Regions from separate parts of the Variovorax stachyos genome, predicted to be linked through region 2. Evidence: predicted binding sites of a transcription regulator. Region 2 holds the regulator's gene; the other holds the start of a gene.

Region 1 (9,253 bases), on a different contig from region 2:
ATTTCCACCGCTTCGCGAGCCGCAGCATCGCGCCGTACCACAGCGCGCTGCAGCGCCTGCCCGCCTACTTGCAGCAGCTCGAGATGGAAAGCAACGGCAAGCAGGTGGACGCGAGCGGCGCTGCGCTGCCCTTCGGCACCTCGCCGGTGCTGTGGGGCGAGCCCGGCACCAACGGGCAGCACGCCTATTTCCAGATGCTGCACCAGGGCACGGATGTGATCCCGTTGGAGTTCATCGCGGTGCGCGAGCCGGCGCATGACCTCGAAGGCCACCATCCCAAACTGCTGGCCAACGCGCTCGCGCAAGCGCAGGCGCTCATGGTGGGCAAGCACGACGCCGGCGGGCACCGCAATTTCCCGGGCAACCGGCCGAGCAGCTTCTTCGTCTTCGACCAGCTGAACCCCGAGGCGCTCGGCGCCTTCCTCGCGATGTACGAGCACCGCGTGTTCACCAGCGGTGCGCTGTGGGGCATCAACAGCTTCGACCAGTGGGGCGTGGAGCTCGGCAAGGTGCTCGCAAAGGACATCGAGCCGCGCCTCGCCTCCGGCGATGCGACGGGCCTGGATGCCTCGACGGCCGGGTTGCTGGCGCGGCTGCGTTAGCGGGCACTCCGTCATCAAAGCCGGCGAACCGCCCTTTATGATGGCCGCGGGAGTTTTCCCGTGGGAACTATCAAGAGGAGCTGTCGATGAATTTTCAAGAAGCCGTCAAGACTTGCTTCAGCAAATACGTGGATTTCAACGGCCGCGCGTCGCGGTCCGAGTACTGGTGGTTCGTGCTTGCCTATGTGATCGTCGCGATCGTGGCCGGCTTCATCCACGAGATCGTCTACGGACTCGTCATCCTCGCCTTCCTGCTGCCGCTGCTGGCGGTCGGCGCGCGCCGCCTGCACGACATCGGCAAGAGCGGCTGGTGGCTCTTGCTGGGCTTGATCCCGGTGGTGGGCCTGGTCCTGCTGTACTTCATGGTCCAGCCGACCCAGCCCGAGAGCAACGAATACGGCGCACCGCCGTTTGCGACTGCTGCCTGAAAGCGCGTTTTAGCCCGGCCCATAAAAAAACCCCGCGGTTCGCACCGCGGGGTTTTTTGTTGGCTGAAGCGCCGGGCCGTCTTACATGCCCATGCCTCCCATGCCACCCATGCCGCCCATGTCGGGCATGCCGCCGCCGGCAGGCGCTTCGTCCTTCGGCGCTTCGGCGATCATGGCTTCGGTCGTCAGCAGCAGCGAGGCCACCGAAGCGGCGTTCTGCAGCGCGGTGCGGGTCACCTTGGTCGGGTCCAGGATGCCCAGCTCGAGCATGTCGCCGTAGGTGTCGTTCTGCGCATTGAAGCCGTAGTTGCCCTTGCCGGCCAGCACCGCGTTCACCACCACGCTGGCTTCGCCACCGGCGTTGAACACGATCTCGCGCAGCGGCGCTTCGATGGCCTTGAGCACCAGGCGGATGCCGGCGTCCTGGTCGGCGTTGTCGCCCTTGAGCTTGTCGCCCACGGCTTGCTTGGCGCGCAGCAGTGCCACGCCGCCGCCGGCCACCACGCCTTCTTCCACTGCAGCGCGGGTCGCGTGCAGGGCGTCTTCGACGCGGGCCTTCTTTTCTTTCATCTCGACTTCGGTGGCAGCGCCAACCTTGATCACCGCCACGCCGCCGGCCAGCTTGGCCACGCGCTCCTGCAGCTTCTCGCGGTCGTAGTCGCTGGTGGCTTCCTCGATCTGCACGCGAATCTGCTTCACGCGGGCTTCGATGTCGGAACCGGCACCTGCGCCATCGATGATGATGGTGTTTTCCTTGCCCACTTCGATGCGCTTGGCCTGGCCGAGGTCAGCCAGCGTCACCTTCTCGAGGGTCAGGCCCACTTCTTCGGCGATGACCTTGCCGCCCGTCAGGATGGCGATGTCTTCCAGCATGGCCTTGCGGCGGTCGCCGAAGCCAGGCGCCTTGACGGCCACGACCTTCAGGATGCCGCGGATGGTGTTCACCACCAGGGTCGCGAGGGCTTCGCCTTCGACTTCCTCGGCGATGATCAGCAGCGGACGGCTGGCCTTGGCGACTTGCTCCAGCGTCGGCAGCAGATCGCGGATGTTGCTGATCTTCTTGTCGAACAGCAGCACGAACGGGTTCTCGAGGATCGCGCTCTGCTTGTCGGGGTTGTTGATGAAGTAGGGCGACAGGTAGCCGCGGTCGAACTGCATGCCTTCGACGACTTCCAGCTCGCTTTCGAGCGACTTGCCGTCCTCGACGGTGATCACGCCTTCCTTGCCGACCTTGTCCATCGCGTCCGCGATGATCTTGCCGATGGTCTCGTCGCTGTTGGCCGAGATCGAGCCGACCTGGGCGATTTCCTTCGAGGTGGTGGTGGCCTTCGAAGCCTTCTTCAGCTCTTCGACCAGGGCGGTGACCGCCTTGTCGATGCCGCGCTTCAGGTCCATCGGGTTCATGCCCGCGGCCACGTACTTGAAGCCTTCGCGCACGATGGCCTGGGCCAGCACGGTCGCGGTGGTGGTGCCGTCACCGGCGTTGTCCGAGGTCTTGGAAGCCACTTCCTTCACGAGCTGGGCGCCCATGTTCTGGAGCTTGTCCTTGAGTTCGATTTCCTTGGCGACCGACACGCCGTCCTTGGTCACGGTGGGGGCGCCGAAGGAGCGCTCGAGCACCACGTTGCGGCCCTTGGGGCCCAGGGTCACCTTGACCGCGTTGGCCAGGATGTTCACGCCTTCGACCATGCGTGCGCGGGCTTCGCCGCCGAACACTACGTCTTTTGCTGCCATGAGATATCTCCGATTCAGGAAAAAGGGGGTGGATTACTTCTCGACGACCGCAAACAGGTCGTCTTCCTTCATGACCAGCAGCTCGTCGCCCTCGACCTTCACGGTCTGGCCGCTGTACTTGCCGAAGAGCACGCGGTCGCCGACCTTGATGTTCAGTGCGATCAGGTCGCCCTTGTCGTTCTTCTTGCCAGGCCCGACGGCCAGGACTTCGCCCTGGTCCGGCTTCTCGGCGGCGTTGTCGGGGATCACGATGCCCGAGGCGGTCTTGGTTTCGCTTTCAATGCGCTTGACGATCACGCGATCGTGCAAAGGACGAAGTTTCATTGCATCTCCTGGATAAGAAACGGGGTTCGGTTCTGGGCGGCGGCTGAACGGCCACCTGCCTGGGCCACTGGAAGCGGGGCGCTGTTAGCACTCCTCTTCAGCGAGTGCTAATCATAAGCGCAATTCTGACGCTTTCAAGGGGCGCTAGGTGCATGCCGGCGGATGTTGTCGGTTTTCACCAGACCTTGAATTTTTGCAACTTGGTTGAATTCGCCGCCGCCGCCGCCGCCGCCAGCCCGATGACGCCGGACCGCAACGACCCATCGGCCAGGCGGCGACTCGCCTGCACCTGGTGGGATAGTGCGACGCCAAGTGAGGGAGTAGGCGGGGACTGGGCAGCGGCGCTTGCACGGACGCCAGGCGCGGAGTAGGGCGGGCGGGCAGGATGCCGCCGCCGCGTCTTTTGAACGCTATTCTGCGGCGCCTGTGATACGACTCGCCTTGTTGAGTAACACGATGGCGGCCCTTCTGCCTGCTTGCCGATCACCAGCTGCGAACGCAGAGATCATCGCTTGCAGCTTGAGGTCCAGCGAGGCAACCTCATCGGGATCGCGTCCGAGCTGCGGTCGTATGACGGCCCAGAGCTGCTCGATTCTGGACATGTGAACCGAGTAGCTGCCTTCGGATTTCGGATACTGAGCGAGGGCCTCTGGGGCGTGCGCGAATGGAATTACATCTTCCAGTTCCGCACCGGCTCGGGCCCTGAGTACATCACCTGTCAATACATGGTCCGCTTCAACGACGACGTGGTGACGAATGGCTTGTACTGGAACAAGCCCGAATGCGCGGCGCTGGTCAACCTTGCAAAAAATTAATTCGGCAACGGGCTCAAGGACCACGGGTTCAGGCCAACCTGAACTGGGCGTTCTGAAGCACGAACCCAGTTGCTCACTAAGGCAGCCGGGCGCTCGTGACCGGCTCGCGTGACCAGGAAAATTCAGAGATGGATGAAAAGCCCACCCTGAATTCAAACTATGCTGATCAGAGAGTTCAAGGTAGCTCAACGATCTTCCCTAAACCGTTGAGGGGGTCGTCGGCCATTCTTTCCTCCGCGCGGCCTGGAACGGCGCTGGCGAGCGCATGATCTCGACTGGTCCGATACCTGAATAGATCGTCTCGCCAGTTTTGAGCACCGCCACCGTCCAGCGCTCGCCGGGCGTGACCTTGTAGTCGCCCGGCGTTAGCGGCAGCTCGCGCTCCTCATGAATGCCCAGACCTTTGGACGTCCTATCCGATCGAAACCGCCGGGAGTGGTCTGCCCCGGTGCTGGGGAGGGGCGTCACTTTACCTTTGTTATGTTCGTGATTCGATGGGATAAAGCCGTCCCGGGCATGACGCCAGTTATAAAACCGTTCGTCCCGGTAAACGCCTCACTGAAAACATGTTCGTTGAATCGGTATCTGTGGGTCGACCCAGGGACCTCACTTTTCCCGTCGCCACTCGTAGTGCTGCTGTAGGTTCCATCGGGTGTGCCGGTAAAGCTCAAGTGCAGCGTTGCCCCATAAGTGCCAGTGCAGCCCGGCGCGGACGGATCAAGTGTGGCGTTGACAGTGGTTGCGCCGTTGCCCGGATTGATGGAAAGAATGTTCGCGTACTCCGGCCCTTCGCAATGTAAATAGGTGAGGGTGGGTCCAGCTAAATAGTAAGCCTCAACAGTCCCGGTCAGCACCCCATTCGCGTCTTTCGTCTCCGCAATGAACCCGGAGCATGCCCCGCTGACGCATACGGCACCCTGCGCATAATCCCTCGTTGTGTGGTGTTTGGTAACGGGTGAGCCGCCCAGAGGGGGCGCGCTAAAGGCAGTGGAAGAAGCGCCCAAGGCAATTGAGAGAAGGCATGCGGTCAAATAGCTGAATTTCATGATCCAACTCCATTCATATGTCCGAATCCGCGTTGCCTGTGTGCGCCCAGCGTGGTCCGTTCCATAGTTCGGTTGCCCAACGCGGCCAGTTGTCTGTGCCTCCCGCCATACGCACTCAAAGCATGATATACCTGTGACCGGCGCAGGAGTTGATTTAGTTCATGCTGGATTCATATGACAGGGAGACGGCCTAAGCAAAGACGAGAGAGTTCAGCCGGTTTGTTAATTGGCGTCGCTAAACGTATCTCGACGAACACCACGTCGTCCGGGAACTGCTATTTGCGGTCCTGCCTACGTAGAACGCGAGCAACTCCTCGCGCGTCATCTCGACGCCGACCTTCCTGGAGACGATCACGACTCCAGCGTCACCAGCGCCTGCCCGATTGCATGAATTCGTCGCATACCAGTCCGCTTGAGGATGTGTTCCTCGCGCGCAAGGTTGTGTAAAAACAGCTGCAATCCTCCTGTCGAACGTGCACGCTCGCCGCTGCGAGGATGTGCGCCGCCAGAGAAAAGCGCATCGTATTCCGGGCGCCGGATTGAACTCCGCACCGGGGTCAGTCGGCGTGAGCAGGGGCATTGCCACCATTTCAGAACGTACTTGCTGAGGATGTTTATGACTGTGGCGACAACGACCGCAGTGAACCACCATTCAGGCTCAAGAGTTATTCTCGATTGCCTCCATGTACGCCTCCTCGTTGATTGTCAGCAGCACTGGATATTGGACACGTCCAAAAAACCGTCCAATATCGTCGCCCCAAAAGAAGAAGGCCCCGCTACCAAATTGATGTCGGTTTCCCTAGAGGGGTAGGGCGCTGAGTAGCCCGCTTCACCTCCGTCGCTCGGTCGAGACATCGTCTTAGGGGCCCGGCGTCATTTGTGCTCAAGGTAGCGGTCCCTCCGAGTCCAAGGCCCTCAACCTGAAAAATGGTTCCACCTAGCTTGGTCAATCAGCACGCAAGGGTCTGAATGCATGGTCACTCGGCTGCGCGGCCTGGTCGAGCAATTGCAGTCTGACCCGGACGCGCTCGAATCACTGCCCTGACCGGCATCTCACCGTGCATTGAGGCCGGCCCGCGCACAACAGGCTGCGAACCTGGAGCCCGGGAACGACTTTCCCGACGCCTTCATCGTGCTCAGGCAGGTGCTCTCGACGACGCTGATCCCCGGTGATCAGGAACACCTTCACCACCTCGTCCAGCCCCGCTGCCTGCTCGCGCAGCGATTGCGACGCGGCGGCTGACTGCTCGATCAGGCTGGCGTTCTGCTGCGTCATCTCGTCCAGCCGGGCGATGGCCTGGTTCACCTGCCCGATGCTGTCGCCCTGCTCGGAGGTGGAGGCATTGAGCTCGGCCATCAGCCCGGTCACGCGTTCGACGGCGGCGACGATCTCGGTCATGGTGCGGCCGGCGTCCTCGACCAGCCGGGCGCCCGAGGCGACGCGCACCCACCGAGTCGCCGATCAGGCCCTTGATCTCGCGCGCCGCCCGGGCTTTGTTTAGAGCGGGTCTGTCGGCACGAACCACAGAACAGAGTGGGCAAATGGTTTCCAAATAGAACAATCCTCCATAGAATGCGAATCACTCTCAACAACATTCGCGGGACGAGGACTTGATTTCCAGCTTTTTCAGGCGGCCCAGGGCCGCGTCGCTTCTGGCGGGGTACATGGCCATTTCCGCTTCATCGCCGGTGTTTGCGCAGACGGGCAGCGACGGCGCCTTGCCCGAGGTGCGTGTCGATGCGAACGCCGAGGTCGAGACCGCGACCACGCCGGTGATCGGCTACCGCGCGAAGAACGCGGTCAGCGCGACCAAGACCGACACGCCGTTGGCCGAGACGCCGCAGGCGGTGACGGTGATCACGCGCGACCAGATCGTCGACCAGGGCGCCACCAACCTGCAGGACGCGCTCACCTACGCAGCGGGCGTGCGTTCCGACGCCTACGGCCTGGATGCGCGGACCGACTCGTTCCGCGTGCGCGGCGCCTATTCTGACGTCTACCTCGACGGCCTGCGGCAGGCCTACGGCCACTACACGAGCACCACGCGCACCGAGCCCTACATGCTGGAACGCCTCGAGGTGCTGCGCGGCCCCTCCGGCATGCTGTTCGGGTCTGGCACGGCGGCGGGCATCGTCAACATGGTCAGCAAGCGGCCGCTGCAGGAGGCACAGCGCGAGCTCGGCGTGCAGCTGGGCAGCTGGAACCGCCGCCAGCTCCAGGCCGACCTGACCGGTCCGCTGAGCGCCGACGGCCAATGGTCGTACCGCCTGATCGCGGTCGCGCGCGAGGCAGACACCCAGGTCGATTTCGTTCCCGACGATCGCCGCATGATTGCGCCATCGCTGACGTGGCGTCCCAGCGCTGCCACCTCGCTCACGCTGCAGGGCCTTTATCAGAAGGACAAGAGCGGCACGACCTCCCAGTTCTTCCCCTGGGAGGGCACGATCCTGCCCAACCCGAACGGGCGCCTGCCGACCAGCCGCTTCATCGGCGAGCCCGGCGACTATTACGACAGCGAGCGCAAGACTTTCGGCTGGCTGTTCGAGCACAAGTTCAACGACAACTTCACCTTCCGCCAGAACTTCCGTCACGCGCAGAACGAAAACGACAACAGCTACCACTGGGCAGACGCCTTCACCATCCCCGGAGGCTGGGGCGCGGACCCCGTCGGCAAGCGTCGTCTGTCGCGCTTCCTCGATAGCTCTCTCACGCGCAACCGCATCGACACGCTGGACAACCATCTCGAGAGCCACTTCGATACCGGTGTGCTCAAGCACACGCTGCTCGTCGGCGCCGACTACCAGCGCCATCGTGAGAACGTGTGGGCGGGGATCTCCACGAGCGAGATCGACGCCTATGCGCCGCTCTACGGCAACCGGGTGGAGCCGGAACGCGCGGCGCGGCCGCGCACCACGCAGCGCGCGACCGGCATCTATTTGCAGGACCAGATCAAGCTGGGCAACTGGAACTTCATCGCCGGCCTTCGGCATGACCGGGTGGTCGCCGGCTCCGAAGGCAGCGAAGACGCCAGGGACAGCGCGACCAGCAAGCGTTTCGGCGTCCTGTATGCCTTCCCCTCGGGCTGGTCGCCGTACGTGAGCTATGCGGAGTCCTTCACGCCGCAGTCGCCCCGCGACGGCCGGGTGTTCGCGCCGCTGCGCGGCGAGCAGTGGGAAGTGGGCGTCAAGTACGAGCCCCCGGGGCGCGGCCTTGCCTTCAACGCCGCGGTCTACGACCTGCGCGAGAAGAACCAGGTCGCGCAACCGTTCCCCAACATTTATACGCAGCTCGGCGAGACCAAGACGCGCGGCGTCGAGCTGGAGGCCAAGGGCTCGATCACGCCCAACCTCGACGTCACGGCGCACTACAACTACACCGACCTCGACCCGCAACTCGAGGGCCTGCCGCGCCACCAGGCCGCCGTGTGGGCCAAGTACCGCTTCGCGATCGCGGGCGTGCCCGGCTTCTCGGCCGGCGCCGGCGTGCGCCACATGGGCGCGTTCCGCGACGTGTCCTTCGGCGGCTACGGCCCACGCATCCCCAGCGTCACCCTGCTGGACCTGGTGTTCGCCTACGAGACCGCCAACTGGCGCTATGCGCTGAACATCAACAACGCGACGGACAAGGAGTACTTCAGCACCTGCCTGTCGCGCGGCGACTGCTGGTGGGGCACGCGCCGCAACGTCGTGGCCAGCGCCACGTACCGCTTCTAGACCCGAGGAGTTCCCGCGATGAACACCAGACGAATCAAGACCTGGGCCTGGGTGCACAAGTGGAGCAGCCTGGTCTGCACCGTCTTCATGCTGCTCCTGTGCATCACCGGGCTGCCGCTGATCTTCCACCACGAGATCGGCCACCTGCTGGGCACCGAGGTCGAGGCGCCGAAGATGGCACCTGGCACGCCGCGCGCCAGCCTGGATCGCGTGATCGCGACGGCACATGCGCTGCATCCCGATCGCGTGGTGCAGTTCGTCTCGCAGCCCGAGGACGACGACGGCCTCTGGTTCGTCACGCTCACGCCGACGCCCGCGCCCACCGACGACTTCAAGTCGGTCGCGGTCGACGCGCGCACCGGCCAGGTGCTGGCGCAGCCGAAGTTCGACGAAGGCTTCATGTGGGTGATGTTCAAGCTCCACGTCGACCTCTTCGCCGGGCTTCCCGGCAAGCTGTTCCTGGGCTTCATGGGCCTGCTGCTGCTCGTGGCCATCGTCAGCGGGGTGGTGCTGTATGCGCCCTTCATGCGCAAGCTCGACTTCGGCACCGTGCGGCGCGAGCGCCGGCCGCGGCTGAAGTGGCTGGACCT
Region 2 (9,253 bases):
GCGGCCGAGCGCCCGCCGACCGGGTCGGGGAGCTGGTTCGAGGCCGGCGAATGGCCGGTGCTCGGCCTGCCGGCGCCGGTGCGCAAGCTGCTCGCAGCCAGCGACTAGCTCAAGGCGTCCAGCTCGCGATGCCGCTTGAGGGCGGCCCAGCGTGTGCCGAAGCCGCGGGCCAGCTGTTCAACCAGGAAGACCGAGCGGTGCTGCCCGCCGGTGCACCCGATCGCCACTGTCACGTAGCTGCGATGGTCGCGTGCCAACGCATCGAGCCAGCGATCCAGGAACTGCTCGATGTCCCCTTGCATGCGGGCGACATCGTCGTGCTCGCGCAGCCACTCGATCACGGGCGCGTCCCGGCCGGTCAAGGGCCGCAGCGTCGGCACGTAGTGCGGGTTGGGGAGCATGCGCACATCGAACACGTAGTCGGCGTCGAGGGGCACGCCGCGCTTGAAGGCAAAGGATTCGAACACCAGCGTGAGCGCGCTTTCGGGCGCGGCAATCAGCGCCTTGACGTAGCTCTGCAGCTGCGCCGGCCGGATGAGGCTGGTGTCGATCACGTCCGCACCGTCGCGCAGCTCGGCCAGCAACTCGCGCTCGAGCTCGATGGCCTGCATCAGCACGCGCTGCTGTTCCGGCGCATCCGTGCGGCCATCGTGGCGCGACAGGGGATGGCGACGGCGGGTTTCCGAATAGCGGCGCACCAGCGCGTCGGTGGTCGAGTCGAGAAACAACGAGCGCAGCGACACGCCTTCGTTGCGCAGCCGCTCGAGCTGTTGCGGCACCAGCGGCAGCGAGACGCCGCTGCGTACATCCATCGCGATCGCCACCCGTCCCGCCTGCTGCTCGCGCTGCAAGGCCACGAAGGGCATGAGGAGCTCGGGCGGCAGGTTGTCGACGCAGTAGTAGCCTGCGTCTTCGAGCGCGTGCAGGGCGACGGACTTACCCGAGCCGGACATGCCGGTGATCAGCACCAGTTCCAGGCTCACCGGAGCACGTTCGCCTTCTGCTGCGGTGCTGTTCGCCTTCGGAGCGGCCGTGCTGCTCATGCCGAAACCTCCGGCGCCTTCTTGCCCAGCATTTCTCGCGCATGTGCGAGCGAGGTCTGCGAGACGCGCTCGCCGCCCAGCATGCGGGCGATCTCGCGGGTGCGGGTGTCGTCGTCGAGCACCGACACGCTGCTCTCGGTCCGGATGCCGCCCTGGCCCTTCGCGCTAGTTTGCTGCTTGGCCACCAGCAGGTGGTGATCGGCGCACGCGGCCACTTGCGGCAGATGGGTGACTGCCAGCACCTGGCGATCGCGGCCCAACTGCTTCATGAGGCGGCCGACGGTCTCGGCCACGGCGCCGCCGACGCCGGCATCGACCTCGTCGAAGATCAGGGTCTGGGCGGCCCCGAGCTGACTGGTGGTGACCGCGATCGCCAGCGCAATGCGCGAGAGCTCACCTCCGGAGGCCACCTTGCCGATCGCGCGTGGCGTGCTGCCCGGGTGGCCGGCGACCAGGAAGGCGACGTCCTCGAGCCCATGGCGGGCGGGTTCGGCGAGCGCGTCCAGCGAGACTTCGAAGCGCCCGCCCTGCATGCCGAGGCCCTGCATGGCCTGCGTCACCGCCTTCGCCAGCCGCGGGGCGGCCTGCTTGCGTGCCTTGCTCAGCGCCCCGGCCTCCTTCATGTAGGCCTGTTGCGCGGCCTGCTCGGCGCGCTCCAGTGCTTCCAGGTCGCCTTGGGCATCCAGCGCCTGCAGCTCGGACTGCCAGCTCGCGAGCAGCGAGGGCAGCTCGGCCGGCGTGCGCTTGTAGCGACGGGCGAGCGACATCCACAGGCCCATCCGCTCGTCCAGCTCGGCGAGCCGTTGCGGGTCGGTGTCGGCCTGGCGCAGATAGCCGTGCAGGGAATGCGCGGCATCGGAGGCCTGGGCCACACTGGAGGCCAGCACTTCCCCCAATTCCTTGAAGGCCGGCTCGATATGCTCGCAGTTTTGCAGCAGCGTGACGGCCCGGCTCAGTGCCGCCAGCGCGCCGCTCTCGTCGTCTTCCAGCGCGCCGCAGGCGGCTTCCGCGGCGTGGATGAGCGCCTGCGCGTTGGAGATGCGGGTGTGGCTGGCCGAGAGCTCTTCCCACTCGTCGGCGCCCGGCGCCAGCTTCATGACTTCCCCCACCTGCCACTGGAGGCGTTCGCGCTCGCGCTGCAGCGAATCCTGGGCCGAGCGTGCCTTGTCCAGCGCCGCGATGGCGTGGCGCCACCCTTGCCAGGCCTGGGCGAGCGCGGCAACCGCGTCTTCGGCGCCGGCATAGGCGTCGAGCAGTCCCCGCACGGCCTCGGGGCGCGTCAGGCTTTGCCAGGCATGCTGACCGTGAATGTCGAGCAGCCGGTCGCCGAGTTCACGCAATTGCGTCGCGGTGGCCGGGCTGCCGTTGATCCAGCCGCGGCTGCGGCCTTGGAGATCGACCGTCCGGCGCAGCAAGAGCGCATCGCCGGTATCGAAGCCGCCTTCGTCCAGCCAGGCGGCGAGGGTGGGCTCGGCGTCGAACTCGGCGCTGACGTCGAGGCGTTCCGCGCCTTCGCGCACCGCACCGGCGTCCGCGCGATTGCCGAGTGCCAATTGCAGGGCGTCGATCAGGATCGACTTGCCGGCGCCGGTTTCGCCGGTCAGCACGGTGAAGCCGGCTGCCAGATCGAGTTCGAGCGCGCGCACGATCACGAAATCGCGCAGGGCGATGCGTCGCAGTGCCATGTCAATGCTCGCCTGGAATGCCGAAGTGCGCAGAGTGCGCCTGCGAGGGGCGACGGACAGGTCGAGCGTTCGGGCTCACTGGAGTAGCTTCGCCTTCGGCTACGGTGCTATTCGCCTTCGGGGCGGCCGTGCGGCTCATGGATCAGGAACCTCCTTCGTTCCAGTGAAGTTTCTTGCGCAGCGTATCGAAATAGCTCCAGCCGCGGGGGTGCAGGAAGCGCACACGGTACTCGGAGCGCCGCACCACGATCTGGTCGCCGATGGCCATGGTTGCCAGCGACTGCATGTCGAAATTGGCGCTCGCGTCGCGGCCGCCGACCAGCTCGATCGAGACCTCGTCCGCGTCCGGCAGCAGGATCGGGCGGTTGGAAAGCGAGTGCGGTGCGATCGGCACCATCACCCAGCCCGGCACGGCCGGATGCAGCAGCGGGCCGCCGGCAGACAGTGCGTAGGCGGTGGAGCCGGTAGGCGACGCGATGATCATGCCGTCGGCGCGATGGTTGGCGACGAAGTGATGGCCCACCGAAACCCGCAGTTCCACCATGCCCGAGGTGGCGCCGCGGTTGACGACCACGTCGTTCATCGCAAGCGCATTGAACACCGAGGCGCCTTTGCGCACCACATTCGCCTTCATGAGGCTGCGGTGGTCTTCCTCGTAGTCGCCAGCCAGCATCGGAATCAGCGTGGTCTGGTAGTCGTTCAGCGCGATGTCGGTAATGAAACCCAGGCGCCCGCGGTTGATGCCGATCAGCGGCAGGCCGTAGCATGCGAGTTGGCGGCCGATGCCGAGCATCGTGCCGTCGCCGCCCACCACCAGGCCCAGGTCGCATTGCCGTCCGATCTCCTCGACCGACAGGGCGGCGTAGCGGGTCTGCGCCGGCTCGCCTTCGTCCGGCTGCTCGACGAAGACCTCGCAGCCCTGGGCTTCGAGAAAGGCACCGATGCCCTCCATGACCTCATCCAGCGCACCGGCCGGCGCCCGCGCGCCAGAGGCCTGGTACTTGCCGATCAATGCAACGCGCCGGAAGCTGGATGTCATCGGTAAATTACAACACTAAAATCTTTCAATGCTGGACGATCGCGCCAAGTTGCTGCTCAAGACACTGGTCGAGCGCTATATCGCCGAAGGGCAACCGGTGGGCTCCCGTACGCTCTCCCGGGCTTCGGGGCTCGACCTGTCGCCTGCGACTATTCGCAACGTCATGTCCGATCTGGAGGCGCTCGGGCTCATTGCCAGTCCCCACACCTCGGCGGGTCGCATTCCGACGGCGCGGGGTTACCGTCTGTTCGTCGACACCATGCTGACGGCGCAGCGCGAGCAGTTCGCGGCGCCCAGCCTGCCGCCCGACCAGCCGCAGAAGGTGATAGCCAATGCGGCCCATTTGCTCTCGAACCTGTCGCAGTTCGTCGGCGTGGTAATGGCGCCGCGCCGCGCCTCGGTTTTCCGGCAGATCGAATTCCTGCGGCTGTCGGATCGCCGGCTGCTGGTGATCATCGTCTCGCCCGACGGCGACGTGCAGAACCGCGTGATCTTTCCCGAGGTCGATTACTCGCAGTCGCAACTGGTGGAAGCCTCGAATTACATCAATGCGCATTTCGCCGGCCTGTCGATCGAACAGGTGCGCGACCGGCTGCAGTCCGAAATGGAGCAGCTGCGCGGAGAGATTGCGGCGCTGATGCAGGCGGCGGTGCAGGTCAGTTCAGAGGTGCTGACGGAGGCGCAGGACGAAGTGGTGATCGCGGGCGAGCGCAACCTGCTGTCGGTCACCGATTTCTCCAGCGACATGAGCCACCTGCGCCGAGCCTTCGAGCTCTTCGAGCAGAAGGCGCAGCTGCTTCGGCTGCTCGACGTCTCGAGCAAGGCCGAGGGCGTGCGCATCTTCATCGGCGGGGAAAGTCAGGTCGTGCCCTTCGACGATCTCTCGATCGTCAGCGCGAACTATGAGGTCGACGGCGAGGTAGTCGGAACGCTGGGCGTCATCGGGCCGACGCGCATGCCTTACGAGCGCATGATCCAGATCGTCGACATCACGTCGAAGCTGGTTACCAACGCGCTGAGCCACCGCAAATAGGGAAGGGCGAGCTGCCCACTAGAATCCCGACTGCGCGGGCCGTTAGCTCAGCTGGTTAGAGCAGCGGACTCATAATCCGTTGGTCGATGGTTCAAGCCCATCACGGCCTACCACCGCATGCATTGCGTCCGGGAAACAGCCGCTGGGTGCATGCTATACTCGCAAGCTGTGCGGCTGTAGCTCAGTTGGATAGAGTACTTGGCTACGAACCAAGGGGTCGTGGGTTCGAATCCTGCCAGCCGCACCACCATCAAGAATGCCTGCAACGAAAGTTGCAGGCATTTTTCCTTTGGAGCTTCAGGCCATGAGCAAGGCATTCACCAAAGAGAACGACGCGGACGACGACGATGACGGCACGGCCGGCATACCGGCGCTTCCCGTCGGGGGCAAGAACTACATCACCCCCCAAGGCTATGCGCGTCTGCGCGACGAGTTGCTCGAATTGATGGACGTCGAGCGGCCCAAGGTGGTCGAGGCGGTTCACTGGGCGGCCAAGAATGGCGATCGATCCGAGAACGGCGACTACCTCTATGGGAAGAAGCGCTTGCGCGAGATCGACCGCCGCATTCGCTTCCTGACCAAGCGGCTCGAGGTGGCCGAGGTGACGGACCCCTCGGTCCACCATGGCCGCGACCAGATCTTTTTCGGTGCCACTGTGCGCTATGCGGACGAGACTGGCGACGAGCGGGAGCTGACCATCATGGGAATCGACGAAGCCGACAGCGCGCACGGGCAGGTGAGCTGGATTTCCCCGATCGCCAGGGTGCTGCTGAAGGCGCGTGAAGGCGATGTGGTCAAGCTCGCGACCCCTGGGGGCGTGCACGAGATCGAGGTGCTGTCGGTCAGCTATCCGCCGCCATCGTCCGCGGCGGGCTGAGGCTCAGGGCGCCGAAACGGTCCGCGCAGCAGCGAGCACGGACGGCGTGCGCCGCGCCGCTCGCAGCACGGCCTCGAGGTGGGTGCGGTCGCGCACCGCGATCACGAAGCGCAGGTCGGTGGAGTCCTGCGGCGTCTCGTCCGCCATCTCCACGTGCGTGATGTCGGCCTCGGCATCCGCCAGCGTCGCGGCGACGCGCGCCAGTACGCCTTTGTCGTTGCGCACGGTGATGACCACGCCGGTCTCGAAAGTTCGCACCGGTTCGTCCGCCCATTCGACGGCGAAGAAGCGCTCGCTGTCCTTGTGCCGCAGGCGCTGCCCGACGCCGCAAGCTTCGGTATGCACCACCAGGCCTTCGCCGTGGCCGAGATAGCCCACGATCGGATCGTCGGGAATAGGCCGGCAGCACAGCGCGAAGCGGACCGAGGAGTTCTCGCTGCCGTCCAGCGTGACAGCCCCTTGGGAGACGGCCTCGTGTGCGGTGAAGCGTTCGCGGCTCAGCATCAGTGCGTCGGGCTTTTCGCCGCGCTCCGCCAGCAGCGCCATCAGCCGCTTGGCGACGATGGTGGCGATGCGCTTGCCCAGGCCGATGTCGGTCAGCAGCTCCGAGCGGGTGCGGTTGCCGGTGAAGCGCAGGAGCTTTTCCCAGACCTGCTGGTGCTCGTCGTCATCCTCCGGCAGGTTCCCGAGGCCCTCGGCGCGCAAAGCTTGCGCCAGCAGCTTTTCACCCAATCCTTCTGACTCGGCGTGCGCGAGGGTCTTGAGGTAGTGGCGGATTTTCGAGCGCGCCCGGCCGGTGCGCACGAACCCCAGCCACGCCGGGTTGGGCGTCGATACGGGTGCGGTGATGACCTCCACCACGTCGCCGTTCTTGAGCTCGGTGCGCAGCGGTACCTGGTCGCCGTTGATGCGCGCGGCCGAAGTGTGGTCGCCGATGTTGCTGTGGATGGCATAGGCGAAGTCGACCACCGTTGCGCCGCGCGGCAGCGCCAGGATCTGGCTCTTGGGCGTGAAGACGTAGACAGCGTCGGGGAAGAGATCGACCTTGACGTGGTCCCAGAATTCGGCGGCGTCGCGCGTCTCGTCCTGGATGTCGAGCAGGGACTGCAGCCACTTGGTGCCCAGCCGGTCGCCTGTCGCTGCGCTCGGCTCGGCCGCCTTGTAGAGCCAGTGGGCGGCCACCCCGGACTCGGCCACAACGTGCATGGCCTCGGTGCGCAGCTGGAATTCGACGCTCACGCCGGCCGGCCCCACCAGCGTGGTGTGCAGCGACTGGTAGCCGTTGAGCTTCGCGATGGCGATGTGGTCCTTGAACTTGCCCGGCAGCGGCTTGTACATCTGGTGCAGGATGCCCAGGCCGGTGTAGCAGGCGATTACCGACGGCACGATGAGCCGAAAGCCGTAGATGTCGGTCACCTGGGCGAAGCTCAGGTGTTTTTCTTCCATCTTGCGGTAGATGGAATAGAGCGTTTTCTCGCGGCCCGCGATGCGCACGCTCATGCTGGCTGCGGCGAACGCGGTTTCCAGTTCCTGCTGCACCTTCTGGATCAGGTCGCGGCGGCGGCCGCGGGCCTTGGCAACGGCCTTCGCGAGGATCGCGTAGCGCCAGGGGCGCAGGTGGCGGAAGGACAGGTCCTGCAGCTCGCGGTAGGTCTGGTTGAGGCCGAGCCGATGCGCAATCGGCGCGTAGATGTCGAGGGTCTCGCGTGAGATCCGGGCCCATTTCTCGCGGGGCGCATCTTCGAGCGTCCGCATGTTGTGCGTGCGGTCTGCCAACTTGACCAGGATGACGCGCACATCCCGCGCCATGGCCAGCAGCATCTTGCGAAAGGACTCGGCCTGGTTCTCCTCGCGCGTGTTGAAGCGCAGCTTGTCCAGCTTCGTGAGACCGTCGACCAGTTCGGCGACGGGAGCGCCGAAGCGCTCGATCAGCTCCGACTTGGTCACTCCGCAATCCTCGATTGCGTCGTGCAGCAAGGCAGCCATCAGCGCCTGGGCGTCGAGTTTCCATTCCGCACACTGGGCAGCCACTGCGATCGGGTGGGTGATGTAGGGTTCGCCGCTGTTGCGCAACTGGCCCAGGTGGGCCTCGTCGGCGAAACGGTAGGCGCGGCGGACCTGCTCGACGTCCTCGGCGTTCAGGTAGTCGAGGCGATCGGTAAGCGCGGCGAAGCTGGCGGCAGCTGCATTCAGCGCCGCCGGACTCGGCCGGGGCGTGCCTTTGGGGGCACCTGACTGGGGCTTGACAACCGCGCTCATGCTTGTCACTTTAGCTTGGCGACTGGTTAGATGTCTTTGTGCAATAAAAAAGCACCGCGTTGCGGTGCTTATTTGTTGCAGGTGTGCGTCAGCTCAGCCGGGGACTTTCTTGAGCATTTCGAGCCCGATCTTGCCTTCGGCAATCTCCCGCAGAGCCGTGACGCCGGGCTTGTTCTTGCTCTCGATCTTCGGCGCGTGCCCCTGGCTCAGCATGCGCGCACGGTAGGTGGCGGCCAGCACGAGCTGGAAGCGGTTCGGGATGTGTTGCAGGCAGTCTTCGACGGTGATGCGGGCCATGAGGTCTTTCGGCTTACAGGCGAGGCCTGATCGGGGATCAAGGAATATTCAGGGCGGCGAAGGTGTCGGCACGCGCGCGTCGCTGTGCGGAATACCGGAGCCGCTGAGCGTGGACGATCGCCTTTAGGTCGAAAAGTGCGCGCTCAAATAACTCGTTGATTATAACGAAGTCGAATTCGTTTGCGCGCGCCATCTCCTCGGCGGCATTCCGCAAACGCAGCTCGATCACCTCGGCGCTGTCTTCGCCGCGCCGCTCGAGCCGGGACCGCAGTTCTTCCCAGCTTGGGGGCAGTATGAAGATCATCACGGCGTTGGCAAATGTCTTGCGGATCTGGATCGCCCCCTGGAAGTCGATCTCCAGGATCACGTCGGCACCTTGGGCGATGCGGTCCTCGATCGCCTTCTTCGAGGTGCCGTAGCGCTGTCCGTGCACATGGGCCCACTCGACGAAGGCATCGGCTGCCACCATCGCATCGAATTCCGAATCGGGGACAAAGAAGTATTCGCGGCCATGCTTCTCCTGGCCGCGCGGTGCCCGTGTGGTGTGCGACACCGACGGCTGTACCGCGGAGTCGAGCTCCATCAAGGCCTTGACCAGGCTCGACTTGCCGGCGCCGCTGGGCGCCGCGACTACGAAGATATTGCCGGGATAGTCCATTCGCGCGTTTCCTGTTCCCTGTTATTCGATGTTCTGCACTTGCTCGCGCATCTGCTCGATCAGCACCTTCATGTCCACCCCAATGCGGGTGAGCTCCAGCGTCGCCGATTTTGAGCCGAGGGTGTTGGCTTCGCGATGCAGCTCCTGGATCAGGAAGTCGAGGCGCTTGCCGATCTCGCCACCCTTCTTCACCAGCCGCTCGATTTCGTCCAGATGCGAGCCCAGGCGCATGAGTTCTTCCGCGACGTCGATCCGGATCGCGAAGGCCGTGGCCTCGGCCAGGGCGCGATCCTGCGCGGCTTCCGGCGGTGTGCCGCCGCTGGCGCCCAGGGCTTCCTGCCAACGCTCCAGGAAGCGGTTGC

The links. The regulator HrcA, encoded in region 2, represses chaperone genes, less so after heat shock. The targets are predictions, from matches to a motif close to TTAGCACTCNNNNNNNNNGAGTGCTAA.
Region 1: groES (co-chaperone GroES) is a predicted target of HrcA. The motif match lies at 3,173-3,199, and genes of this name have one in related genera.

The regions. Positions count from the first base shown of each region.
Region 1 covers NZ_JBLFFN010000015.1:53,589-62,841, reverse strand. Annotated here, with positions in the region: gene pgi (glucose-6-phosphate isomerase) at 1-602, shown strand, start outside; gene ACMGEZ_RS22725 (DUF805 domain-containing protein) at 689-1,030, shown strand; gene groL (chaperonin GroEL) at 1,112-2,764, opposite strand; gene groES (co-chaperone GroES) at 2,798-3,088, opposite strand; gene ACMGEZ_RS22710 (hypothetical protein) at 3,601-3,903, shown strand; gene ACMGEZ_RS22705 (hypothetical protein) at 4,368-4,949, opposite strand; gene ACMGEZ_RS22700 (hypothetical protein) at 5,983-6,348, opposite strand; gene ACMGEZ_RS22695 (TonB-dependent siderophore receptor) at 6,615-8,663, shown strand; gene ACMGEZ_RS22690 (PepSY-associated TM helix domain-containing protein) at 8,682-9,253, shown strand, end outside.
Region 2 covers NZ_JBLFFN010000001.1:328,954-338,206, forward strand. Annotated here, with positions in the region: gene mutY (A/G-specific adenine glycosylase) at 1-108, shown strand, start outside; gene rapZ (RNase adapter RapZ) at 105-983, opposite strand; gene recN (DNA repair protein RecN) at 1,040-2,728, opposite strand; gene ACMGEZ_RS01620 (NAD kinase) at 2,871-3,767, opposite strand; gene hrcA (heat-inducible transcriptional repressor HrcA) at 3,796-4,800, shown strand; tRNA gene ACMGEZ_RS01630 (tRNA-Ile) at 4,837-4,913, shown strand; tRNA gene ACMGEZ_RS01635 (tRNA-Arg) at 4,971-5,047, shown strand; gene greB (transcription elongation factor GreB) at 5,105-5,677, shown strand; gene ACMGEZ_RS01645 (RelA/SpoT family protein) at 5,681-7,936, opposite strand; gene rpoZ (DNA-directed RNA polymerase subunit omega) at 8,030-8,233, opposite strand; gene gmk (guanylate kinase) at 8,271-8,891, opposite strand; gene ACMGEZ_RS01660 (YicC/YloC family endoribonuclease) at 8,913-9,253, opposite strand, start outside.